Linked DNA regions of Candidatus Palibaumannia cicadellinicola. The protein of the gene in region 1 binds, or shares a complex with, the protein of each later gene. Links are inferred from orthologs where the notes say so. Each region holds a gene or a part of one and is shown in the gene's direction. Other genes may lie near its edges.

Region 1 (4,898 bases):
AACTTATTCAGTTAGATAAACAAGATCTAGTGTTTGCTGGAGGGGGTGAAGAACTATGCTGGGAGATGGCTTGCGAGTTTGATGCCATGGGAGCGCTCTCTACCCGTTATAATGCTACGCCGGATAAAGCATCTCGTACCTATGATATTAATCGCGATGGTTTTGTAATTGCAGGGGGAGGAGGTATTGTTGTAGTAGAAGAATTAGAACATGCACTAATGCGAGATGCCCATATTTATGGTGAGCTCATTGGTTATGGTGCTACATCAGATGGTGTTGACATGGTAGTACCATCTGGTGAAGGTGCTATTCGTTGCATGCAAATGGCATTAAAAAATGTTGATACGTTTGTTGATTACCTCAATGTACATGGTACCTCAACCCCAGTAGGCGATGTAAAAGAACTGTGGGCTATTCGTGAAACCTTCGGTAACAAACATCCAGCATTGTCATCTACCAAAGCAATGACCGGACATTCCTTAGGTGCTGCAGGAGTACATGAAGTAATTTTTACTTTACTCATGATGGAACATAATTTTATTGCACCTAGCATTAATATAGATCAGATAGACCCTAAAGCTGAAGGTATGAATGTCATTACTGAAACCATTCAGCGTAAACTGACTACAGTTATGAGCAATAGTTTTGGTTTTGGCGGTACTAACGCTACATTAGTCATGCGTAGATATCAGTAAGTTGTGTTCCAACCAGCAAACGTTTAATGCTTCTATTCAAAATCCAGTCTAGTGTTCGGTTAAAATTCACAAGAGAAGAATCTGGTACCGGAGCATAATGTGAAAATATTGGTTGATGAAAATATACCTTACGCTCAAGCGCTATTCAGCCGCCTAGGCGAAGTACAAATAGTAAATGGACGAGAGATAACAGCATTAAATATTTTAGCGGCCGACGCACTGATAGTGCGTTCGGTTACTCGTGTTGATCAATCCTTATTAGACGGTAGCCTAGTACAATTCGTAGGTACCGCTACTGCTGGAATTGATCATGTTGATAAGGATTGGTTAGAGCAAGTAGGTATTAGATTCTCTTCTGCTCCTGGGTGCAATGCTATTGCAGTTGTAGAGTATGTATTCTCAGCTCTATTATGGTTAGCACAGCGTGATGGTTTCGACCTCCGGGATAAAACAGTCGGCATCATTGGTGTAGGTCATGTGGGTCGCCTATTGCACCAGCGTCTTTATACGTTGGGTGTACGAACATTATTATGTGATCCACCACAAGCTGATGCTGGAGTCATAGATGACTGGCAATCTATGGAAAAGCTAGTTGCTGAAGCAGACGTGCTGACCTTACATACCCCACTGACCTACCATGGACCGCATACTACCTGGCATCTCGTTAACGAAGATTTGCTATCAGCGTTACCTTCAGCTAAACGTATATTAATTAATACTTGCCGGGGTGCAGTAGTAGATAACCTGGCGCTCCTACGGGCTTTAGAAGGTGGTAAGTTACTTAGTATTGTACTCGATGTATGGGATCCAGAGCCAGACTTACTTTTACCACTATTAGCCCGCGTAGATATAGGCACTGCGCATATCGCAGGTTATAGCTTAGAAGGTAAAGTACGTGGTACTCTTCAAATTTTTAATGCCTACAGTACGTTTTTAGGTATTAGTGAACAGCTAAATCTCTCAACTATTTTACCGGCGCCGATAGTAGAACGAGTTCGTTGGCGCGGCGCGATTGATGAAGACGCACTGCGTAGATTAGCGCATTTAGTGTATGATTTGCGGCGTGACGACATGCTTTTACGTCGTACTATTCATTTACCTCGGGGATTTGACCAATTAAGAAAAAGTTATTTTGAACGTCGGGAGTGGTCATCGCTATACGTTGATACTGATAATAGCACTAGTGCAGATAAGCTGATTAAGCTTGGTTTTCATGCCCTTACTAATTAACAATACTACAGATTGTTTTAACCTAATAAATAAAGCAAACTAAAACCAAGGATATGTACTAAAGCTTCTTACTAGACTAGAGACTAAAAATCACGTGACTAATAACGGCAACATAAAGCTAGCATTAGGCATAGCATACGATGGTAGTGCTTATTATGGCTGGCAGCGACAGCCAAAAGTGCCTAGTGTACAGGCTTGCCTAGAACAAGCACTATCGCGAATTGCCAACGAGTCAGTTTCGGTATGCTGTGCCGGTCGTACTGATGCCGGTGTACATGCAACCGGACAAGTGGTTCATTTTGAAACCTATGCACGTCGAACTAACATTGCTTGGACGTTAGGAGTTAACACAAATTTACCGACTAGTATTGCAGTACGCTGGGTCATGCAGGTTCAAAAAGATTTTCATGCACGTTTTAGCGCAACCGCACGTTGTTATCGCTATATTATTTATAACCATCGGCTGCGCCCAGCAATACTTAGCAACGGACTAACTCATTACTGCCAACCACTAGATGCAGGTAAAATGGAGCGTGCAGGCCAATGCTTGCTAGGTGAAAATGATTTCACTTCTTTTCGTGCACTACAATGTCAGTATCGTACTCCTTGGCGTAATTTGCACAAGTTGAGAGTAATACGTAAAGGACCATATATTTTAGTAGATATCACAGCCAATGCGTTTCTTTATCATATGGTTCGTAATATTGTTGGTAGTTTAATAGAAGTAGGATGTGGCCACAAACCTGAAAGTTGGATTGCAGATCTTTTATTTTTGAAAGATCGTTCCTTAGCCGGTGTTACCGCTTGTGCCAAAGGACTTTACTTAGTTGATGTAGACTATCCGTCGCATTTTGCACTACCGTCGTTACCTATAGAACAGGTTTTTCTAACCGAGTAATCAATATATTTAGACCCTATTCTGAGAGAATGATCAATTCTATTAGAGTATAATCAAATCTATAATCGTAGGTTATGGATGACACAATATGACTATTATAATAAAAAAGTACTTACAAGCGGATAAAAACTAGGTTTTTTCAATGAGCTGGATTGAACGTATTATCAATAAAAGCACTATTACTCCTACACGAAAAGTCAATATTCCCGAAGGAATATGGACCAAATGTGATAACTGTAGCCAAGTGTTATATCGTGCGGAATTAGAACGTAATTTAGAGGTGTGTCTTAAGTGTGACCATCATATGCGTATAACAGCGCGGGTACGCCTACATGCTTTTTTAGATAAAAACAGCGAGTATGAACTAGGAAGTGAACTGGAGCCGAAAGATCTCTTGAAATTTAGAGATTCTAAGAAATATAAAGATCGCTTGATAGCAGCACAAAAAGCCACTAATGAAAAAGATGCACTCGTAGTTATGAAAGGGACATTATATAGTATGCCAATTATTGCAGCTTCTTTTGAATTTGCTTTTATTGGTGGCTCTATGTCTTCTGTAGTCGGGACACGTTTTGTACGTGCAGTAGAAGAGGCTTTATTAGATAAATGTCCGTTGGTGTGCTTCTCAGCTAGTGGTGGTGCTCGTATGCAAGAAGCTCTCATGTCGCTAATGCAAATGGCGAAAACTAGTGCTGCGCTAGCTAGGCTACGTGATCGGCGTTTACCTTATATATCGGTGCTCACCGATCCAACTATGGGTGGTGTTTCCGCGAGCTTAGCAATGCTCGGTGATTTAAATATCGCTGAGCCAAAAGCACTAATTGGTTTTGCTGGTCCGCGAGTCATTGAACAGACAGTACGTGAAAAATTACCTAATGGTTTTCAACGTAGTGAATTTTTACTAAAAAAAGGTGCTATTGATATGATTGTGCGTAGACTAGACATGCGCTGGCGTGTCGCTAGCTTGCTTGCTAAATTAACCCACTGTGAGCCACCACAATCAAAATAGAATTGAATTCTACTAGGCAGCAAATGAATAAGCATATAAAAAATATTACGATTCCTCAAGAACAATCGCCACTTGAGGTATGGCTTTATTATCTTGAAAATTTGCACGCAAAGCCTATAGATTTAGGCCTAGATCGGATACACCATGTAGCAAAAAACTTAGACCTATTGCAACCAGCACCGCTGGTAATAACAGTTGGAGGCACTAACGGTAAAGGTACAACCTGCCGGCTATTAGAAGTTATTCTATTATCTTATGGTCTACAAGTAGGTGTTTTTAGTTCACCCCATCTTTTACACTATACTGAACGAGTACGCATCAACGGAAATGAACTAGCAGAAACAACCCACAGTGAAGCCATGGCGGTCGTAGAAATGGGGCGCGATAATACCTCTTTGAGTTATTTTGAATTCAGTACGCTCTCTGCATTACAGCTCTTCCGCCAAGCGATGTTGGATGTCGTGATCCTTGAGGTTGGACTCGGTGGTCGATTAGATGCCACTAATATCGTTGACGCCGATATTGCTGTAATCACTAGTATTGCCCTAGATCATACAAACTGGCTAGGTTTAGATCGCGCCAGCATTGCACGCGAAAAAGCTGGAATCATGCGTTATGGTAAACCAGTAATTGTTGGCGAGTCCGAACGACCGATTACCCTAGATACCGCCGCTGCTAACTGCTGTGCTAAGTTATTTGCCCGTAATAGAGATTGGGGATTTCGGGTAGAAGAATCTTGCTGGCATTGGTGGGAACGAGACAGCGAGTTACAAAGACTGCCGTTACCTGCGATTCCACTAGATAATGCTGCTACAGCACTAGCAGCAGTACACCGTCTACCCTTTTTAGTACGTGAAGATTATATTCGTGAAGGTTTACGCGATGCAATGCTACCTGGACGCTTTCAGATTATCCGCCAGCAACCACTGGTGATTTTAGATGTAGCACATAATCCACATGCAGCAAATTATCTAGCGCGCCAACTAGATGCACTGCTGCATCTGCACCGACCACAGATTAGAAAAATTCGTGCGGTTGTCGGCATGCTAACTCATAAAGATATTCC
Region 2 (8,583 bases), 350 kb from region 1 along the record:
CGTTGCCTTGCGTGATGCATTTTTAGCGGTAAATATTCCGTTTATCGAGATTCATCTCTCCAATATATATGCTCGTGAGCCTTTTAGACATTCTTCCTATCTGTCTGATATTGCGGTTGGCGTGATCTGTGGTTTCGGTGTTGATGGGTATCACTTTGCTTTAAAGACTGCGGTAAAACTTCTATCAAAATCTAATTAATTAGAGTATGGAACTTCACTTATGGATATTCGTAAGATCAAGAAACTAATTGAACTGGTTGAAGAATCTAGCATTTCAGAGCTGAAAATATCTGAAGGTGAAGAATCGGTTCGTATCAGTCGTGCTACGGTACAATCTGCCTACCCAATGATACAGACTTATATCCCTACTTCCCAACCGCAGTCAGGGACTGTACATGAAGCTGCTATCGAAACCGCTGCCGTACCTGCAACTATGAGTAGTCATATTGTGCGCTCACCAATGGTGGGGATTTTTTACCGTACTCCGAGTTCGGACACTAAAACTTTCATAGAAGTAGGTCAGAAAGTAAACGTCGGCGACACTCTATGCATAGTTGAAGCTATGAAAATAATGAATAGTATTCAATCCGATAAAGCCGGTGTGGTAAAAGCTATTTTACCAGATAACGGTCAACCGGTTGAATTTGATGAGCCACTAATTATCATCGAGTAACGAGGCGTCAAATGTTAGAAAAAATTGTCATCGCAAATCGCGGTGAAATTGCGCTGCGTATCCTTCGTGCATGTAAAGAACTAAACATTAAAACCGTAGCTGTGCACTCTACCGCCGACCGTGATCTCAAACATGTACTTTTAGCAGATGAAACGATATGCATCGGCCCTCCGCCCTCTATGAAAAGTTATCTAAATATTCCTGCCATAATTTCTGCCGCGGAAATTACCGGATCTACTGCTATTCATCCAGGGTATGGATTCCTGTCCGAGAACGCTGATTTTGCGGAGCAAGTTGAGCGTTCAGGATTTATTTTTATCGGTCCTAAAGCAGAGACTATTCGTCTGATGGGAGATAAAGTCTCTGCCATCAAAACAATGAAACAAACAGGTATACCATGTATACCTGGCTCAGATGGACCAGTTAGCGAAGATATGCAAAAAAACCACACTATTGCTAATCTTATCGGCTATCCAATAATTATTAAAGCTTCCGAAGGCGGTGGTGGACGCGGTATGCGTGTTGTGTGCAATTCGAAAGATCTAGAGTATTCGATCCGAATTACTCGCGCGGAGGCTAAAGCCATGTTTAGTAACGATATAGTCTATATGGAGAAGTATCTAGAGAATCCTCGCCATATCGAGATTCAGGTTTTAGCTGACAACCAAGGCAACGCTATCTATTTGGGGGAGCGTGATTGCTCAATGCAACGCCGACACCAGAAAGTTTTAGAAGAAGCGCCGGCGCCGGGTATAACTGATGAGTTACGTCGTAATATCGGAGAACGTTGTGCTAAGGCTTGTGTTGAAATAGGCTATCGTGGGGCTGGCACTTTCGAATTTCTATATGAAAAAGGCGAGTTCTTCTTTATCGAAATGAACACTCGTATCCAGGTTGAGCATCCAGTTACTGAAATGATCACTGGTATAGATATTATTAAAAAACAGTTATTAATTGCATCAGGCCAACCACTGTCCATCACTCAAGATAAGATCAAAATATCTGGCCATGCAGTTGAGTGCCGTATTAATGCAGAAGATCCCAATACTTTCCTGCCTAGTCCTGGCAAGATCACTCGTTTTCATGCTCCAAGCGGTTTCGGCGTTCGCTGGGAGTCACATATTTATACGAGTTACTCAGTACCGCCGTATTATGACTCTATGATTGGTAAACTGATTTGTTTTGGTGAGAACCGTAATGTCGCTATTTCACGTATGAAAAATGCACTTACAGAATTAATTATCGATAATATTAAAACTAATATCGATCTCCAGCTTCAAATAATAAATGATGAGAACTTCCAGAACGGTGGCACTAATATCCACTATTTAGAACAAAAGTTAGGTATACATAAAACTTAATATACTATGGTATTGTACCAAATATGGTATTGTACCAAATATTGAGTTTTCTTCTCGGAATAAAATGCGTAAGATATCTACTCTTGCGGAGAAAAGAGATTCTTAATGTTTTCTGTGCACATTCAATACTATACCTTTGTACATATCGGTAAGTTACATACCTAAATATGGGTGAAGAAATTATTTGGTTAAGGCTGACATAATTATGTTAGAACAACGTGTTAATTCTGATGTACTAATTGTTTCTACCATTAATGCGCAAGATAAGGTTACACAAAAACCTCTACGTAACTCAGTTAAACAAGCATTAAAAAACTATTTTGTTCTCCTGAATGGTCAGGATATTAAAAACTTATATGAATTGGTGTTAGCCGAAATAGAGCAACCACTCTTAGATATGGTCATGCAATATACTCGAGGAAACCAGACCCGCGCTGCTCTAATAATGGGTATTAACCGTGGCACACTACGTAAGAAATTAAAAAAGTATGGTATGAATTAATAATTTTTTTGATTGACTTTACTAGTTACGGCAATAGTAATGTATTTACTGTTGCCGTAACAACTAGCTTATTACTCTTGGACTAGTACTTCTAACATACCATTAATAATAAATTGTACACCCATACACACTAGTAAGAATCCCATTAGTTGTGAGATTACCTTAATTCCATTAGCGCCGATAAAACGCATGATTGCGCCTGAGCTACGCAGTACTCCCCAGACTATCAAGCTAACGGTGAGAAACACCAAAATAGGCGCAATCTTAGTTATCCAAGGTGCAAAATAAACACCCTCTTTAATCGTAGAGACCCAACTAATAATCATAGCGATAGTACCTGGCCCTGTTGTGCTTGGCATGGCGAGCGGTACAAAAGCTATATTAACGTTTTTTATCTTGTCTTTGGTCTGGTTTTCTATTTCGTTAGTCTGCTCTAGATCTGGAAATAACATGCGAAATCCAATAAATGAGACAATCAGACCACCAGCAATACGCAAACCTTGGAGAGAAATTCCAAAAGTTTTCATGACTAGGGTTCCAGCATAAAATACCACTATCATGATGATAAAGACATAAAAAGATGTCAGTAGCGACTGCTGGTTACGCTCCTCAGGAGTCATATTTTTACTGAGGCTCAAAAATAGTGCTAGGGTAGTAAGGGGGTTTGCGAGAGGTAATAGAGCCATCAGGCCCAGGCCAATAGCCTTAAAGAGTTCTAACATAGGTAATTTTTCTCCTAGTAAACTAGTAAATCTGGTGGCATATTCGATAGAATATCGTACAAAAATAAGAAGCGCCGGCCCTATCATTTAGAGCGTTACCTGCTACAACTACTTTGAATATCTATTCATTATTAAATGTACTGCCTACGACCGTAAATGCCAATCATTATACTTTATAGGTACTATTAATAAAAAGATTCTATTAATAAATTCTAGTGAACAGCAATATTTATTACGGTTTAAGTCAGTTAATAAGTTATTTCTTCAAATGAAGGGCGTTTATTCAGCTGGTTTGATTTTGTTTTAATCTTTATATAAGGAGTAAAAACAGTGCATTATTTGAATTATGGTTATGAACGAATGATCATCTGGAACGTACTACTATGAAAAATGCTTTGCTTACCCCTTTTTTCTTACCTCCTTTTTCCGCGATCCATCCTGAGGATATTATGCCGGCTGTCCAAGCAGCATTGAACCATTGTCGTCAAACCGTTGAAAAGGTAGTAGCCTATTCAGGTGCATTTAACTGGGATAATCTTTGTCAGATACTAGCAGATGCGGATGACGATTTAAGCCGTATTTGGTCACCAGTCAATCATCTAAATGCAGTACAGAATAGTGCACAACTACGCGCTGTCTATGAACAAATTCTGCCACTATTATCAGAGTACAGTACCTGGGTGGGGCAACATAAAGGGTTGTACAATGCCTATTATAATCTGCGTCATAGCGATGATTATAATCAGCTAAGCATAGCGCAGAAAAAAGCTATAGATAATACATTACGCTCTTTCGAACTTTCCGGAATTAACTTGACTACAGAAAAACAGCAGCGCTACGGACATATTGTCGCCAGGTTGTCTGAGTTAGAGTCAGCTTACAGCAATAATGTACTAGACTCCACAACCGGATGGAGTAAATTGATCACCGATGAACATACGTTATCTGGAATACCAGATAGTACGCGAATGGCTGCACGCGCCAATGCCGAGACCCACGAGCAGGAAGGGTGGTTACTTACGTTAAATCTTCCTAGCTATCTATCTGTTCTAACCTACTGTGATAATAGTATCTTACGTAAAGAATTATACCGAGCTTACAATACTCGTGCCTCAGATCAAGGACCAAATGCAGGTAAATGGGATAACGGACCTATTATGAGTGAAATACTAGCGTTACGCCATGAACTAGCGCAAATTCTGGGATTCAACAGCTACGCAGAAAAATCTTTGGTCACTAAAATGGCACGTGAACCTCAACAAGTACTCGATTTTCTGAACGATCTTGCTAAGCGCGCTCGACCGCAGGGAGAGCAAGAACTTGCGCAGCTACGTACTTTCGCAAAAATGCATTTTGATCATGATACGCTAGAGCCTTGGGATATCGCTTATTACAGTGAAAAACAAAAAGAGTCTCTATTTTCTATCAACGATGAACAGTTGCGTCCTTATTTTCCAGAACCGCAGGTTCTCAGCGGTATGTTTGAGGTCGTGAAACGTATTTATGGTATCACTACGGTAGAGCGTAATGATGTCAATACCTGGCATTCAGATGTTCGTTTTTTTGACTTATTTGATGAGCTAGGCGAATGGCGTGGCAGTTTCTATTTAGACTTATATACCCGCAACAATAAACGTGACGGTGCTTGGATGGATGAATGTGTAGGTATGATGCGTAAAGTAGATGGTACCTTACAAAAGCCTGTTGCTTATTTGACCTGCAACTTTAATCTTCCGGTGAGCGGAAAACCAGCACTATTTACCCACAACGAAGTTACCACATTATTCCATGAATTTGGTCATGGTTTACATCATATGCTAACTCGTATAGATACCCCAGGAGTAGCTGGTATTAATGGTGTTCCATGGGATGCGGTAGAGCTGCCAAGTCAGTTTATGGAAAACTTCTGTTGGCAACCTGAGGCGCTAGAGTTAATTTCCGGCCACTATGAAACCGGTAAACCACTACCAATAGAATTGCTGAATAATCTGCTAGACGTAAAGCACTACCAAGCTGCATTATTTATTTTACGCCAAGTAGAATTCGGCCTTTTCGATTTCTGCATGCATTACCAGTACAATCATCAGCAAGGAGCGCAAGTATTGGAAATACTGAAAAAAGTTAAAGCACAGGTCGCAGTTGTTCCTAGCGTTGAATGGGTACGTTTTCCCCATGCTTTTAGTCATATATTTTCTGGCGGTTATGCTGCCGGCTATTACAGCTATTTATGGGCTGATGTACTAGCTGCCGATGCATGGTCGCGCTTAGAAGAGGAGGGTATTTTCAACAGAAAAACCGGCGATTCATTTCTAGATAATATCCTTTCACGTGGCGGATCTGAAGATCCAATAGTATTATTTACACGTTTCCGCGGACGCAAACCACAGTTAGATGCTATGCTACGCCACTACGGTATCCGAGATATTAGTAAGTAATACTATTTAAATTAATTTAAGTGCCAGCCAGTATAACCCCCCTGCCAGCACAATAGCTACTGGCAGGGTTAAAATCCAAGCCATCAAAATATTTTTTACTGTTTTACCCTGTATACCACCACCGTCAACCAGCATAGTACCTGTCACAGCTGACGAAAGCACGTGAGTAGTAGACACCGGCATGCCGGTATAGCTAGCGATACCTATGAATAACGCTGCGGTCATCTGCGCCGAAAGACCTTGCGCATAGGTCATCTCTTTTTTGCCTATTTTTTCACCGATAGTGGTCGCGACCCTTTGCCAACCTACCATCGTACCTAGCGCCAGTGCTAGTGCTATGATTACAATAATCCATAGAGGTGCATACTCGACCGTGTACAATAGATCTTGTTGTAGATTATTTAAGAACAGTTTATCAGTAGCTGGCGTTTCTGGAAATTTCGTAACTTTGTCAGCAATATCGGCGAGGCACATAAGTAAACGACGTAGGTGTGAGCGCTGCTCTGGACTCAACTCGTCGTAACTATTGAGATTATTCAGTAGCAGCGAAGCACGATGTATCGGAATAAATGCCTGTGAAAGCTCACAGTGTAATTCTTGTCGTATAGGTTTTTCGCTCTGACTCCAACTCCAAACCTTGTGGTTAGTTTGTAACGTTAAAAAGGGATTTACGACACTAAAAGTGCATTGATGCTGCGTATAGTACTGCTGTAAGTGATTAACAGCATCACGGGTACGGCTGATATCATAACCGCTGGCATTCATATTGACGACAAAGCCCGCCGGCGCTACACCTATTAGTACTAGCATAATCAGGCCGATGCCTTTTTGACCATCATTAGCACCATGCGAAAAACTGACGCCGGCAACAGAGAAGATAAGTGCGATGCGAGTCCAGAATGGCGGCTTACGTTTTCCATCTTTTTTTTCTCGTTCGTTGGGCGTCATATGAATACGACGGCGCTTTTTAGTATTACTCCAATAGTAGCGTAGAAAAAAAACCATAGCACCGGCTAGCACCAAACCTACTAGAGGAGAAATGACTAACGATAGGAATATTTCAATCAGCTTAGGAATATTAAGAGCCTGTACTACTGAACTATTAATAATCAGCGCGTTTGTTAACCCTATGCCGATTATTGCACCGATAAGAGTATGGAAACTCGAGGCAGGTAAACCAAAATACCAGGTACCTAAATTCCAAAGAATCGCTGCCAATAGCATAGAAAACATCATAGCTAGCCCCTGTGCCGAACTAACATTAAGGAGTAGATCAATCGGTAATAGATGAACAATGGTATAAGCCACACTCAGACCACCCATCAGTACACCAAGAAAGTTGAACAAACCAGACATCGCAACTGCTAATTGAGAACGCAAGGCTCTAGTATAAATAACAGTTGCTACGGCATTCGCAGTATCATGAAAGCCATTAATCGCCTCATAAAGTAAGATAAAAAATAATGCACAAATTAACATTGTACCGGTATGGAAATCCATGCCGTCGAACAAATGTAGCATAGGAGAGGGGTGCCATTGTTTGGACATGAACGGGCCGCATTATCTGCGACAAATAGCCCTAGGGAAAAGAAAAATATGGCTTTTTTGACGATTATTGTAGTGCAGATAGAATTAGCAATACCTTTATATGATGTTATTCAACTCTTTACTTTCGAAGGTTTCAATCATTAATGAGCTTAATTTAAGTAGCAAGTCAGGTTGCTTCTACTAGTAATTGTTGTACTGCAGTATAAGACTAATACTATGTTTCGCCGACTTATAACAGACCAAATTATGTCAACAAAAAACTGATCACTCACGTATACTCAGTAGTGTAGTGACAGTAAGTAGTGCGATTTTTTTAATTGAATAGTATCAATTTTTTTACTAACAATAGGAGAATTAATCCTTAATGTTGATATCGAAGGTTTTTGACTCTGCGAATGAAATTCTAGATGCTCGCGGTCTACGTTGTCCTGAGCCTGTCATGATATTACGTAAGACTTTGCGTCATATGCCCGAAGAGCAAATACTGCTGATTATTACCGATGATCCATCTACAATACGCGATATTCCATCGTTTTGCCGGTTTATGGAGCATACTTTGTTGGCACAAGCAACAAAGCAGCTACCGTATCATTATCTATTACGCAAGGAAGGAAAAAGGAAAGAGGGGGCGCCTAAAAAAATTAGGATAGGATAGCGTCGATATTAGACGAATAATATTTACGAGCAATAAATAGTGGTAATATTAAGTAAGGAGCATAGTCGCACATGGCAAAAGAAAACAAAAGAAGTTTCTTTTCCTCTTTCAGCTATCGTCGTAACGATGATCATAATCATAGCAAATCAGACCTATTGCATGATACCGTATCGCCAACCACTGGTAGCAAAACCAATCATACTTCCTCTGCTATTGATATTACTATACGAAATTTCTCTCACAAGCAGGAGCACCAGTTACACGAGGGATTATTCACTAGGCTGAAACATAGTCTAGTAAAAACACGTAACAATTTTGGATCTGGATTGATCAAATTGTTCTGCGGCAAAAAAATAGATCATGATTTATTCGATAAACTAGAAGCGCAACTTTTGATTGCCGACGTAGGGTTAGAAACCACTACAAAAATCATGGATAACCTTATTGCGCATGTAGATAGCCGTAAACTAAAAGATGCAGAGGCGCTTTACAGTAAACTATACGAAGAGATGACGGCGATTCTTTCGTTAGTTAGTCAGCCGCTAGTCATAGATGGTCAAAAGCCATTCGTCATCCTTATAGTTGGTGTCAACGGTGTAGGTAAAACTACCACTATTGGTAAAATGGCGCGCCAATATCAGGCTGAAGGAAAAAATGTGATGTTGGCTGCAGGCGATACTTTCCGCG
Region 3 (4,755 bases), 350 kb from region 1 along the record:
TGATACCGATTCATTATTGCGTTTCAATCAACGTAGATGTAATTCAATGTTCGTTCAAGTAGGTTAAGCTTTGACCCGTAGCTGACGCTGAATACTGCAGGCCCTTTGGCATCATCTGTATTAGCCGTTCTTTAGCGACACGACGTACCTCATCTGGTGGTAGCGGGACTTCAAGACGTAGACCCGCACCCCACAGTAAGAGTAGATAACGTAAATGCTGCAACACGGCTGTAGGTCGCGCCTTAATTATAGTATGTGCATGCTGCGTATCTAGTTGAACCGACGATACAACAGCAACAGGATAACCTTCTGGAAAGCGGCCTCCAAGACCTGAGGTAACTAGTACATCACCGACACGAATATCAGTATTACACGGTAGATGTTCAAGCTGTAGATCTACCGTGCATCCATTACCCACGACAATTACCCGGATATCATTACGTAACACCTGAATTGGAAGCGCGTGGGAGGCATCACAAATTAGCAAGATACGACTAGTTAACTTACTGGTAGCAATAACCTGCCCTACTACTCCTTGGTCGCTGATAACTGGCTGGCCGATATACACACCATTACCCCACCCTTTATCAATTACCACTTGATGACGGTATGGATCAGTCCTGAGAGAAATCACTTTGGTAACCATTTTACGCTCATCTTGAAGCATCGGAGATACCAGTAGCTCACGTAGTTTACTATTTTCCTTTTTATACTCCCCGAGCAACAATTGCTCACTTTTTTTTAGCAGCAACTCTTGGCGCAAAGCACGATTTTCTAACTTTAGTTGAGCGTTAGTAGCCAAAATTTGTGAGATATCATCTAGCATTTGGCGTGGTCGATGAGCAATCAAATAAAACTGACTGACTGCAGTATCCATGTAGGTACGAATATTCACAAAAGTCTCTAGCCTACTATCTACCATAATTATAATTATGGCAACTATCATGGCTAGCAATAGTCGCAGCAGCAGAGAATAGCTTCTGCTGAAAATTGGCTTTATAAACGACACTTTGACCTCAATAAAAAAAGGAAGTACTATCTCGGACCTATTCTCCCTTATTTTTCTTTTAGTTTGAGGTAAGTTATTCTTCGCTGAATAAATCACCACCATGCATATCAATCATTTCTAACGCCTTACCACCGCCCCTGGCAACACAAGTTAATGGATCATCTGCTACGATAACAGGAATACCTGTCTCTTCCATTAGTAGACGATCTAAATTACGTAGCAGCGCACCTCCGCCAGTAAGCACCATACCACGCTCTGAAATATCTGATGCCAGCTCCGGCGGGCATTGTTCCAGCGCTACCCTAACTGGACTAACAATACCAGTAAGTGGCTCCTGTAGCGCTTCTAGAATCTCATTGGAGTTCAAAGTGAAACTACGTGGTACTCCCTCTGCTAGATTACGACCACGTACTTCAATCTCCCGCAGTTCATCGTCGGGATAGGCAGCACCAATGCTATGCTTAATTCGTTCAGCGGTAGCTTCACCAATCAGGGAACCGTAGTTGCGGCGTACATAATTAATAATAGCTTCATCAAAGCGATCGCCTCCAACGCGTACAGAAGAGGAGTAGACTACACCGTTCAGCGAAATTACTGCAACTTCTGTGGTACCGCCGCCAATATCGACTACCATTGATCCCGTTGCTTCAAATACCGGCAGTCCAGCACCTATTGCTGCAGCCATAGGCTCCTCAATCAAGAAAACCTCGCGTGCTCCAGCACCCTGTGCTGATTCACGGATAGCACGGCGTTCTACTTGGGTAGCACCTACCGGAACACAGACTAGTACACGCGGACTTGGACGCATGAAACTATTACTATGAACTTGTTTGATAAAGTGCTGCAGCATTTTCTCCGTCACAAAAAAGTCGGCAATCACACCATCTTTCATCGGACGGATGGCTGCAATATTACCGGGCGTACGCCCCAGCATCTGTTTTGCTTCATGGCCAACTGCCGCTACGCATTTCGGCGTACCAGCACGATCTTGACGAATCGCAACAACGGAAGGTGCGTTCAGGACAATGCCCTGTCCTTTTACATAAATGAGGGTATTCGCAGTCCCTAGATCAATGGATAAGTCATTAGAAAACATGCCTCTAAATTTTTTAAACATAAATTATATCCTGCTAGTAATAGTGCAAAATCAAAACGGTGTAAAAAACATACAATATGTTGTTATAGAAGAGATAATATTCGTAATATTATTACAAAAAAATAAATATTGGTTATAGATTTTAGCCCGGAGAGGTGCGAAACTATTGTCTTTTTTGCGGTCAAACATAAATTTGACTGAAATATTAAAAAAAATTTAAGACTAATCTGGGTTCAAAACATGAATATTTTTTATACTCCAGTAAGATCAGTACGAAACAAATATCAATTGCACCGATAAAAGTATCGGAAACCAATTGAGTGTTCAAAATACCTTTTTTCTATTATGTGATCATAATAAATAACAAATATTTAAGCAAAAAAGTGACAAATAATTTGTTGTTAGTTATCTTCTACGGGGTATCGTAAATTGAAGCTAGATCACCGTATAATGGCTGAAAAGTTCCACATTTTGCTTCTGAATGGCCCTAACCTAAATCTGCTAGGTAACCGTGAAGTCAAAAAGTATGGCGGTACCACACTTAATGAGATAATCATAGATATGATTAATCTTGCTGCTAGCCTTGGAGCAAAACTAAGTCATTTTCAGTCCAATGCAGAGCATACGCTAATCCATCATATACATGAAGCTCGTGGCAAGAATGATTTTATCATTATTAATCCTGCCGCGTTTACCCATACTAGCGTTGCCTTGCGTGATGCATTTTTAGCGGTAAATATTCCGTTTATCGAGATTCATCTCTCCAATATATATGCTCGTGAGCCTTTTAGACATTCTTCCTATCTGTCTGATATTGCGGTTGGCGTGATCTGTGGTTTCGGTGTTGATGGGTATCACTTTGCTTTAAAGACTGCGGTAAAACTTCTATCAAAATCTAATTAATTAGAGTATGGAACTTCACTTATGGATATTCGTAAGATCAAGAAACTAATTGAACTGGTTGAAGAATCTAGCATTTCAGAGCTGAAAATATCTGAAGGTGAAGAATCGGTTCGTATCAGTCGTGCTACGGTACAATCTGCCTACCCAATGATACAGACTTATATCCCTACTTCCCAACCGCAGTCAGGGACTGTACATGAAGCTGCTATCGAAACCGCTGCCGTACCTGCAACTATGAGTAGTCATATTGTGCGCTCACCAATGGTGGGGATTTTTTACCGTACTCCGAGTTCGGACACTAAAACTTTCATAGAAGTAGGTCAGAAAGTAAACGTCGGCGACACTCTATGCATAGTTGAAGCTATGAAAATAATGAATAGTATTCAATCCGATAAAGCCGGTGTGGTAAAAGCTATTTTACCAGATAACGGTCAACCGGTTGAATTTGATGAGCCACTAATTATCATCGAGTAACGAGGCGTCAAATGTTAGAAAAAATTGTCATCGCAAATCGCGGTGAAATTGCGCTGCGTATCCTTCGTGCATGTAAAGAACTAAACATTAAAACCGTAGCTGTGCACTCTACCGCCGACCGTGATCTCAAACATGTACTTTTAGCAGATGAAACGATATGCATCGGCCCTCCGCCCTCTATGAAAAGTTATCTAAATATTCCTGCCATAATTTCTGCCGCGGAAATTACCGGATCTACTGCTATTCATCCAGGGTATGGATTCCTGTCCGAGAACGCTGATTTTGCGGAGCAAGTTGAGCGTTCAGGATTTATTTTTATCGGTCCTAAAGCAGAGACTATTCGTCTGATGGGAGATAAAGTCTCTGCCATCAAAACAATGAAACAAACAGGTATACCATGTATACCTGGCTCAGATGGACCAGTTAGCGAAGATATGCAAAAAAACCACACTATTGCTAATCTTATCGGCTATCCAATAATTATTAAAGCTTCCGAAGGCGGTGGTGGACGCGGTATGCGTGTTGTGTGCAATTCGAAAGATCTAGAGTATTCGATCCGAATTACTCGCGCGGAGGCTAAAGCCATGTTTAGTAACGATATAGTCTATATGGAGAAGTATCTAGAGAATCCTCGCCATATCGAGATTCAGGTTTTAGCTGACAACCAAGGCAACGCTATCTATTTGGGGGAGCGTGATTGCTCAATGCAACGCCGACACCAGAAAGTTTTAGAAGAAGCGCCGGCGCCGGGTATAACTGATGAGTTACGTCGTAATATCGGAGAACGTTGTGCTAAGGCTTGTGTTGAAATAGGCTATCGTGGGGCTGGCACTTTCGAATTTCTATATGAAAAAGGCGAGTTCTTCTTTATCGAAATGAACACTCGTATCCAGGTTGAGCATCCAGTTACTGAAATGATCACTGGTATAGATATTATTAAAAAACAGTTATTAATTGCATCAGGCCAACCACTGTCCATCACTCAAGATAAGATCAAAATATCTGGCCATGCAGTTGAGTGCCGTATTAATGCAGAAGATCCCAATACTTTCCTGCCTAGTCCTGGCAAGATCACTCGTTTTCATGCTCCAAGCGGTTTCGGCGTTCGCTGGGAGTCACATATTTATACGAGTTACTCAGTACCGCCGTATTATGACTCTATGATTGGTAAACTGATTTGTTTTGGTGAGAACCGTAATGTCGCTATTTCACGTATGAAAAATGCACTTACAGAATTAATTATCGATAATATTAAAACTAATATCGATCTCCA
Region 4 (8,494 bases), 210 kb from region 1 along the record:
TAATTATTCTTTCTGGGGCACAGCAAGGTGATATTGGCCAATTATTAATGCGTGGCGAAATGCCACAAGTAAAAAAGTGTGTCGCTTTCTACCAGCGCTATTTTCCACAAAGATATTATCTAGAACTAGTTCGCACTGGTAGACCAAATGAAGAAAGCTATCTGAACGCGGCGATAGAGCTAGCGAAGCACTATGATTTACCAGTAGTTGCTACCAACGACGTACGTTTTCTCAGTCCAGATGATTTCGATGTCCACGAAATTAGAGTTGCGATCCATGATGGATATACTTTGGATAACGCTAAGCGCCCGCGTAACTACAGCTCGCAGCAGTATCTTCGTAGCGAACAAGATATGTGTCAGTTATTTTACGATCTGCCTGAAGCGTTAGCTAATAGCGTGGAAATTGCTCGTCGTTGTAATGTCACTATCCGCCTTGGTGAATATTTTTTACCGCAGTTTCCGACCGGTGATATGTCTACCGAAGACTATTTAATTAAATATTCACGTAAAGGATTAGAAGAGCGACTCACTTTTATTTTCCCAAATTCCAGGCAGCGGAGTGAGAAACGATTACCTTACGATGAAAGACTAGATACAGAACTGCAAGTTATTAATAATATGGGATTTCCAGGCTATTTCCTCATCGTAATGGAATTTATACAATGGTCGAAAGACAACAGTATACCCGTAGGGCCAGGACGTGGATCAGGCGCTGGTTCTCTAGTTGCCTATGCACTTAAAATAACCGATATCGACCCGCTGGCGTTTGATCTACTATTTGAGAGGTTTCTCAATCCTGAACGTGTGTCTATGCCAGACTTTGATGTTGATTTCTGTATGGAAAAAAGAGATCGCGTGATTGATCATGTGGCCGAAACTTATGGTCGTCACGCAGTATCACAGATCATAACTTTCGGTACTATGGCGGCTAAGGCGGTTATCCGCGATGTCGGTAGAGTATTAGGTTACCCTTACCACTTGATAAATAAAATCTCTAAACTCGTGCCATATGATCCAGGAATCATGCTAGAAAAAGCTTTAATGACTGAACCGCAGCTAAAAGCTCTCTATAACTGTGATGAAGATGTCAAGGTGTTAATAGATATGGCGCGGAAGTTAGAGGGGATTATCCGCCACGTGGGTAAACACGCAGGCGGAGTAGTTATTGCACCTACCAAAATTACCGACTTCGCACCACTATACTGTGACGCAGAGGGTAATTATCCAGTTACTCAATTTGATAAGAACGATATAGAGCACGCTGGTTTAATCAAGTTTGATTTTCTCGGCCTACGCACTCTAACCATCATAAACTGGGCTCTAGAAATGATTAACGCTAAGCGCGCACTTCAAGATCTGAATGATCTTAATATTGCTGCAATTCCGTTGGAAGACCAAAAAAGCTTCGAGATGCTGCAATGTGCCGATACTACTGCCGTATTTCAACTCGAATCACGTGGCATGAAAAATCTTATTAAGCGCCTACAGCCAGACTGTTTCGAAGATATAATAGCATTAGTAGCACTATTTCGTCCTGGTCCGCTTCAGTCTGGCATGGTAGATAATTTTATCGATCGTAAACATGGACGTGAAGCAATCTGCTATCCTGATCTGAAGTGGCAACACCAGTCTTTACAACAAGTTTTAGAACCTACCTACGGTATTATTCTTTATCAAGAACAGGTAATGCAGATAGCCCAGATACTTGCAGGATATACACTTAGCGAAGCAGATATGTTACGCCGCGCTATGGGTCAAAAAAAACCTCAAGAAATGGCGAAACAGCGCGCAGTTTTCAAAGCGGGTGCAGAACGAATTGGTATCGACGGTGAGCTCTCAATGAAGATTTTTAATTTGGTAGAAAACTTTGCTGGATATGGTTTTAATAAATCTCACTCTGCAGCTTATGCGCTTGTTTCCTACCAAACGTTATGGCTTAAAGCGCATTATCCGGCCGAATTCATGGCGGCAGCGATGACAGCAGATATAGATCATACAGATAAAGTCGTAGGACTTGTAGAAGAATGTTTACGCATGGGTATTACAGTACTGCCGCCAGATATCAATACAGGTCAGTATCATTTTCATGTAAATGAATATGGAGCGATCGTTTATGGTCTCGGCGCAATTAAAGGCGTAGGTGAGGGGCCGATAGGGGTGATTATAGAAGCCCGAAATCAAGGCGGAGATTTTAACGATTTATTTAATTTGTGTACACGTATACAAATCAAAAAAGTGAACCGACGCGTGCTAGAAAAGCTAATCATATCTGGTGCTTGCGATATACTAGGACCGCACCGCGCGGCACTTATTAACTTGTTAGATGTTGCGTTGAAGACCGCAGATCAGCATGCTAAATTAGAGACCATAGGTCAGATAGATATGTTCGGTGTTCGAGTAGATCAACCGACAATTGAACCTATAACGAAAATATCGGAGAACTATTCTCAGAGCCAAAATGTACTCCCCTGGTCGGAACAGGTTATTTTAAAGGGTGAACGGGAAACGTTGGGATTTTATTTAACAGGTCACCCTATTACACAATACTTATATGAGATAGAATATTATTCTGGAGGAGTACGCTTAAAAGATATACCTTTTATAGCACAAGGTAAAAGACTAACCATAGTTGGTTTAGTTTTATCAGTACGAGTAATAGTAACCAAGCAAGGTAATCGTATTGGTATGTGTACTCTAGATGATCGCACCGGACATTTAGACGTTATTATTTTTACAGATATGCTCGCAAAACACCAAGCTTTATTAGAAAAAGACCGTATTTTGCTTGTCGAGGGAGAAGTTAACTTTGATAAGTTTAACGAAAGTTTTAAGATAATTGCACGTAATATCATGGATATTAACACCGCACGTAAAAAATATGCATGTGCACTTGCTATATCGCTGACTGCTAAACAAATTAATGAACAGTTTTTAAACCATCTTTATTTATCTTTTAAATTACATGTTTTAGGAACTATTCCAGTACATCTTTATTATCATAGTGAAAATGCACGTGTACGGCTTAATTTAGGTGCCACTTGGCGGGTTATGCCAACTGACCATTTACTAAATGATTTACGTACTTTGGTAGGCAATGAACAGGTTCAACTAGAATTTGACTAATAGAGACATACTATGTATGAGTATCCATTTTCTTGATTTTGAACAGCCTATTGCCGATATAGAAGCAAAGATTGACTCGTTGACATCAGTTAGTAGTAAAAATGAAACATGTGATATTAATCTCAATGAAGAGATTCAGCGCTTACGTGAAAAAAGCATAGAACTGACTAGGAAAATTTTTTCGAATCTAAGTACATGGCAGATTGCTCAGTTGGCACGGCATCCCCGTCGACCATACATGCTAGATTATGTACGGTATATCTTTACCGATTTTGACGAACTAGCAGGTGATCGCGCTTATGCCGACGATAAAGCTATCGTCGGCGGATTAGCACGCATAGATTTGCGTCCAGTGATGATAATTGGGCACCAGAAAGGACGGGAAACTAAAGATAAGATCTATCGTAACTTTGGTATGCCAGCCCCAGAAGGTTATCGTAAAGCATTACGCTTAATGGATATGGCTGATCGATTTAGTATACCACTCTTAACATTTATCGATACCCCCGGTGCCTATCCAGGTATCGGTGCGGAGGAGCGTGGTCAGTCCGAAGCTATTGCTACAAATTTACGTGAGATGACTGGCTTACGAGTCCCGATTATTAGTACCGTGATAGGTGAGGGTGGATCTGGTGGAGCATTAGCTATTGGTATTGGGGATAAGGTGAATATGCTTAAATACAGCACTTACTCAGTAATATCGCCAGAAGGCTGTGCGTCTATATTGTGGAAAAACGTTGATAAAGCGCCGCTCGCAGCTGAAGCAATGGGAATCAGCGCTATGCGCCTCAAAGAGCTTGAACTTATTGATAGTATCATACCAGAACCTCTAGGTGGCGCTCATCGCGATGTACCTACGATTGCTGCTTCCTTAAAAAAACAGCTACTGTTTGATCTAGCAGAATTAGATGAAATGAACGAAGAAGAACTACTCAACCGTCGTTATCAACGTATAATGAAATACGGTTATTGTTAAGTTAAGGTATTAGTTTACTCTGTGGCTGAAAAATAATTGGAGTATTAACTTCATGAATCTCAGAAGTTTATGCAATACGTGTAAAGCCCTCGGATAAATCTTTGATCAAATCATCGCTATTTTCTAGCCCGATATGTAGCCGTACTAATGTACCAGTGAAGTCTATACCACCAGCAGGACGAATAGCGGAGAGCTCTTCTGGCTGGTGAGCTAGAATTAATGATTCAAAACCTCCCCAGGAGTAAGCGATACTAAAATATTTGAAATTATTTAGATAATTGGCAAGCTGAGTATCACTCAGCCTCTGTTTAAGAACAAAAGAAAATAGACCACTAGCACCGCTAAAATCGCGTATGAAAACTTCGTGTCCTTTACATCCCGGTAGTGCTGGATGGTTAACCATTGCTACCTCAGAGCGTTGAGTTAGCCAGTGTGCAATACATAGTCCATTTTCCTCATGCTGTTGTAACCGGATACCAAGCGTACGTAATCCCCTCGAAGCCATATAAGCCGTATCAGCATCAACCATTTGTCCCATTAGATATGATTGCTCACGCAACTGATCCCAGCAACGAGCATTAGCCACTGCTGTACCGATCATTCCATCAGAGTGACCAATAATATATTTCGTGCCTGCTTGAATAGAAATATCTACTCCTAAATCTAATGCCTTAAGTAATACTCCAGCTGACCAGGTATTATCAAGCATAATAACAATAGTAGGTTTTTTCACACGTACTGCCTGCACGATGGCAGGAATATCTTGCACCTCCATAGTTATGGAACCCGGTGATTCGAGCATAATAATCTGAGTATTATGCCTAATTAAATCACTGATGCCTGCGCCTATTAGTGGATCAAACCAAGTAGTCGTGATATTCATTTTTCCTAAAATATGCTTGCAGAAGTTTTGGGTTGGTTCATAAGCAGAACTAGTAACTAAAATATGACCACCTGCAGATACAAAAGAAAGAATAGCATGAGTTACCGCCGCTGCTCCGCAAGGATAAAGGGCGCAGCCCGCGCCACTTTCCAACTCTACCATCGCCTGCTGCAGCGCAAAATGGGTTAGAGTACCGCGGCGACCATAAAACAACTCGCCGGAGCTGCGTCCCGCAGCGGCTTGTTTTTGTTTTTGGACTGAATCGAACACTATTGAGGATGCACGTTGTATCACTGTATTAACTGCGCCATGGGTAAATTTTTGGTCTCTACCGACGCTTGTGAGCATTGTTGCTAATTTTTTAGCCATAATGATACGCATTTTGCCTTTATACTTAAATTAATATAGAAGTGTTAGCAACATGAACTTCATTTAACGGTACCATAGTATTGTACCGTATATGCTTTTGTACATAAGATTAGTACTAGAATAGTACTTAAAATAATATAAATTATAAGTATAACATGAAAAGATACTAAACTCATCATAGGAATGCTTCAATGAGCACACTTTTTAAGCTTTTTATTCCGATGAAACCTCCAGCTAATGAAAGAGAACTATTGCGCCGTGCTAAAGCGCTGGCTGGTTTTTCTCTTGGAGAACTAGCTGCGCATGCAACTATAGTTATACCAGACAGCCTTAAGCGATATAAAGGTTGGATCGGTGCATTACTGGAACAATATCTTGGTGCGAGCGCAGGTAATAAGCCTGAGCAAGACTTTGCAGCCATTGGTATTGAATTAAAAACTATTCCAGTAGATAGAAATGGCCGACCGCTAGAAACAACCTTTGTCTGCGTAGCCCCACTTACCGGTAATAGTGGTATGACATGGGAAGTAAGCTATGTCCGCTATAAGTTAGCGCGAGTTTTATGGATCCCAGTAGAGGGACAACGTGAAATACCTTTAGCTCAACGGCGCATCGGTACTCCGCTATTGTGGAGCCCAGATTCACAAGAAGTACTCCAGTTACAGTGCGATTGGGAGGCACTCATGGATCTGATTGTATTAGGTAAAATCAAGCATATTACTGCTAGCCATGGTGAAGTACTACAATTACGGCCAAAAGCTGCTAATAGTAGGTCTTTAACTACAGCTATTGGTGAGTTAGGGCAACCAATTCGAACTATACCGCTAGGTTTTTACCTCAAAAAGAACTTTACTGGTCAGTTACTAGCACGTAATTTTTTAGTATAGTACTGTATACAAATATTAGTTAATAATCATATTTTATACGATGAATTTACAAAAACTAATCTTCAAAAGCAATAGTTTACCGCAATGTGCTAGTATGAAACAATCAAAACATATTGTTATGTTTGTTATGTAATCGAGGCAGTTCGGTGATCGATGATGATGGCTACCGCCCGAATGTTGGTATTGTAATCTGCAATATAGATGGACAGGTATTATGGGCTAGGCGATATAAACAAAACTCTTGGCAATTTCCACAAGGTGGTATTAATACTGGTGAGACTGCTGAACAAGCTATGTACCGTGAATTGTTTGAAGAAGTAGGGTTAAGCCGCAAAGATGTTAGTCTCTTAACTTCAACACGTAATTGGTTACGTTATAAGCTTCCTAAGCGGCTCGTACGCTGGGACACCAAGCCGATATGTATCGGTCAGAAGCAAAAATGGTTTTTGTTACAACTAGTATGTCAGGATGTAGAAATCAATATGCAGCGCGGGGAGATACCAGAATTTGATGGCTGGCGATGGGTTAGCTTTTGGTATCCGGTTCGTCAGGTAGTTTCCTTTAAACGGGACGTGTACCGTAGAGTGATGAAGGAATTTTCTAACGTAGTAATACCGCTACAGTGGCATGATACTGCAACACAAGAGCCGGTTGTGACTTATAAAAGAAAAACAAGTGTTTAATATTATAAAAAAGATATCTCAAGACCAAAAAGTCTATTAATAAGTTATCATACTACTTTATCGAAAAGTAGTCCGTTAAAAAATATTATCTAAATTGTGGTGGTAGTAAATGATCACAAAATATCTATCTTTTCCTCAGATAGACCCGGTTTTGTTTTCTTTGGGTCCAGTTTCTTTGCATTGGTATGGTATGATGTATCTAGTAGGCTTTCTATTTGCCATGTGGATGGGAATGCGATACGTCAACAAGCCTTATAGTGATTGGACAACAAAAGAAGTAGAACATTTGTTGTATATATGTTTTCTTGGTCTCTTTATTGGCGGGCGTATTGGTTATATTATATTTTATAACTTACAGCTATTTTTAAATAATCCACTGTATTTATTTAAAGTATGGGATGGTGGAATGTCATTCCATGGCGGTCTGATTGGTGTTATTACGGTCATTTTTTGGTTCGCAGGCCGCACCAAAAGACATTTTTTCCAAGTATCTGATTTGATAGCACCAATGGTTCCGTTTGGCCTAGGAGTCGGACGATTAGGTAATTTTATTAATGGTGAGCTCTGGGGCAGAGTCACCACTGATACGAGTTGGGCAATGTTATTCCCAGGTTCTAGGAATGCTGATCAAGCACTACTACTTACGAATCCAGAATTAAGATTGCTATTTGAGCAATATGGTATGCTACCTCGTCACCCGTCTCAGTTATATGAAATGATACTTGAAGGTTTAGTGTTATTTATCATTATGAATCTTTTCATTTATAAGCAGCGTCCAATAGGTAGCGTATCTGGCTTGTTCCTCATTTGTTATGGAGTATTCCGCATTATAGTAGAATTTTTCCGCGAACCTGATATTCAATTAGGATTATTGAACGGTATCATGAGTATGGGACAGATTCTTTCTGTGCCAATGATTCTTGCCGGTACCATTATTATCTTCTGGGCTTATTGCCGCCTGACTTAACTGATCAATAACTTTATTAAGTTTTATGAAACAGTATTTAGAATTGATGCGTCTAGTACGCACACAGGGTATATTAAAAAAAGATCGTACTAATACTGGTACATTATCTATTTTCGGTCATCAAATGCGCTTCAATTTACGTCATGGTTTTCCTTTGATCACTACTAAAAAATGCCATCTGCGTTCAATTATCTATGAATTACTCTGGTTCCTTAATGGCGACACTAATGTGAGTTATCTAAGGAAACATAAAGTGACTATTTGGGACGAATGGATAAATGAAAAAGGCGATCTGGGTCCAATTTATGGTCGCCAGTGGCGTGCGTGGGGCACTGCAGACGGACATTACATTGACCAATTAAGCGATGTGATATTTCAATTAAAACATAATCCAGATTCGCGCCGTATTATTGTTTCTGCTTGGAACGTTGGCGAAATTAACCAAATGGCGCTAGCACCATGCCATATAATTTTCCAATTTTATGTTGCTAATAGCATTTTATCATGTCAGCTATATCAACGCTCGTGCGATCTTTTCTTAGGTCTACCGTTTAACATCGCTAGTTACGCGTTACTCATGCATATGATAGCACAACAGTGTCAT

The links.
Region 2: the proteins of accD (region 1) and accC are in contact, whole or in part, in a solved structure (PDB 8UXZ), measured with the Escherichia coli proteins. The link is inferred for Candidatus Palibaumannia cicadellinicola from one-to-one orthologs.
Region 3: the proteins of accD (region 1) and accB are in contact, whole or in part, in a solved structure (PDB 8UXZ), measured with the Escherichia coli proteins. The link is inferred for Candidatus Palibaumannia cicadellinicola from one-to-one orthologs.
Region 4: the proteins of accD (region 1) and accA are in contact, whole or in part, in a solved structure (PDB 8UXZ), measured with the Escherichia coli proteins. The link is inferred for Candidatus Palibaumannia cicadellinicola from one-to-one orthologs.

The regions. Positions count from the first base shown.
Region 1 is NZ_CP008985.1:416,320-421,217, forward strand. The notes cover bases 2,145-4,898. They hold accD (acetyl-CoA carboxylase, carboxyltransferase subunit beta), read left to right. Parts: upstream 2,145-2,965; coding sequence 2,966-3,832; downstream 3,833-4,898. Other genes in these bases: truA (tRNA pseudouridine(38-40) synthase TruA), read left to right, coding at 2,145-2,823; folC (bifunctional tetrahydrofolate synthase/dihydrofolate synthase), read left to right, coding at 3,868-4,898. In the rest of the region: fabB (beta-ketoacyl-ACP synthase I), read left to right, coding at 1-695; IM45_RS02035 (4-phosphoerythronate dehydrogenase), read left to right, coding at 795-1,925; more of truA, read left to right, coding at 2,020-2,144.
Region 2 is NZ_CP008985.1:66,305-74,887, forward strand. What follows is about bases 1-2,859. They hold accC (acetyl-CoA carboxylase biotin carboxylase subunit), read left to right. Parts: upstream 1-684; coding sequence 685-2,034; downstream 2,035-2,859. Other genes in these bases: aroQ (type II 3-dehydroquinate dehydratase), read left to right, coding at 1-199; accB (acetyl-CoA carboxylase biotin carboxyl carrier protein), read left to right, coding at 221-673; fis (DNA-binding transcriptional regulator Fis), read left to right, coding at 2,240-2,536; IM45_RS00300 (MarC family NAAT transporter), read right to left, coding at 2,608-2,859. Outside these bases: more of IM45_RS00300, read right to left, coding at 2,860-3,258; prlC (oligopeptidase A), read left to right, coding at 3,642-5,693; inorganic phosphate transporter PitA, read right to left, coding at 5,700-7,214; sulfurtransferase TusA, read left to right, coding at 7,606-7,896. UniProt on the Escherichia coli protein: This protein is a component of the acetyl coenzyme A carboxylase complex; first, biotin carboxylase catalyzes the carboxylation of the carrier protein and then the transcarboxylase transfers the carboxyl group to form malonyl-CoA.
Region 3 is NZ_CP008985.1:63,496-68,250, forward strand. Bases 1,933-4,755 are described here. They hold accB (acetyl-CoA carboxylase biotin carboxyl carrier protein), read left to right. Parts: upstream 1,933-3,029; coding sequence 3,030-3,482; downstream 3,483-4,755. Other genes in these bases: mreB (rod shape-determining protein MreB), read right to left, coding at 1,933-2,126; aroQ (type II 3-dehydroquinate dehydratase), read left to right, coding at 2,556-3,008; accC (acetyl-CoA carboxylase biotin carboxylase subunit), read left to right, coding at 3,494-4,755. In the rest of the region: rod shape-determining protein MreD, read right to left, coding at 1-14; rod shape-determining protein MreC, read right to left, coding at 44-1,000; more of mreB, read right to left, coding at 1,083-1,932. UniProt on the Escherichia coli protein: This protein is a component of the acetyl coenzyme A carboxylase complex; first, biotin carboxylase catalyzes the carboxylation of the carrier protein and then the transcarboxylase transfers the carboxyl group to form malonyl-CoA.
Region 4 is NZ_CP008985.1:621,884-630,377, forward strand. The notes cover bases 2,352-5,121. They hold accA (acetyl-CoA carboxylase carboxyl transferase subunit alpha), read left to right. Parts: upstream 2,352-3,141; coding sequence 3,142-4,101; downstream 4,102-5,121. Other genes in these bases: dnaE (DNA polymerase III subunit alpha), read left to right, coding at 2,352-3,125; metC (cystathionine beta-lyase), read right to left, coding at 4,169-5,121. In the rest of the region: more of dnaE, read left to right, coding at 1-2,351; more of metC, read right to left, coding at 5,122-5,353; DNA mismatch repair endonuclease MutH, read left to right, coding at 5,545-6,240; rppH (RNA pyrophosphohydrolase), read left to right, coding at 6,387-6,923; lgt (prolipoprotein diacylglyceryl transferase), read left to right, coding at 7,033-7,890; thyA (thymidylate synthase), read left to right, coding at 7,916-8,494. UniProt on the Escherichia coli protein: Component of the acetyl coenzyme A carboxylase (ACC) complex. First, biotin carboxylase catalyzes the carboxylation of biotin on its carrier protein (BCCP) and then the CO(2) group is transferred by the carboxyltransferase to acetyl-CoA to form malonyl-CoA.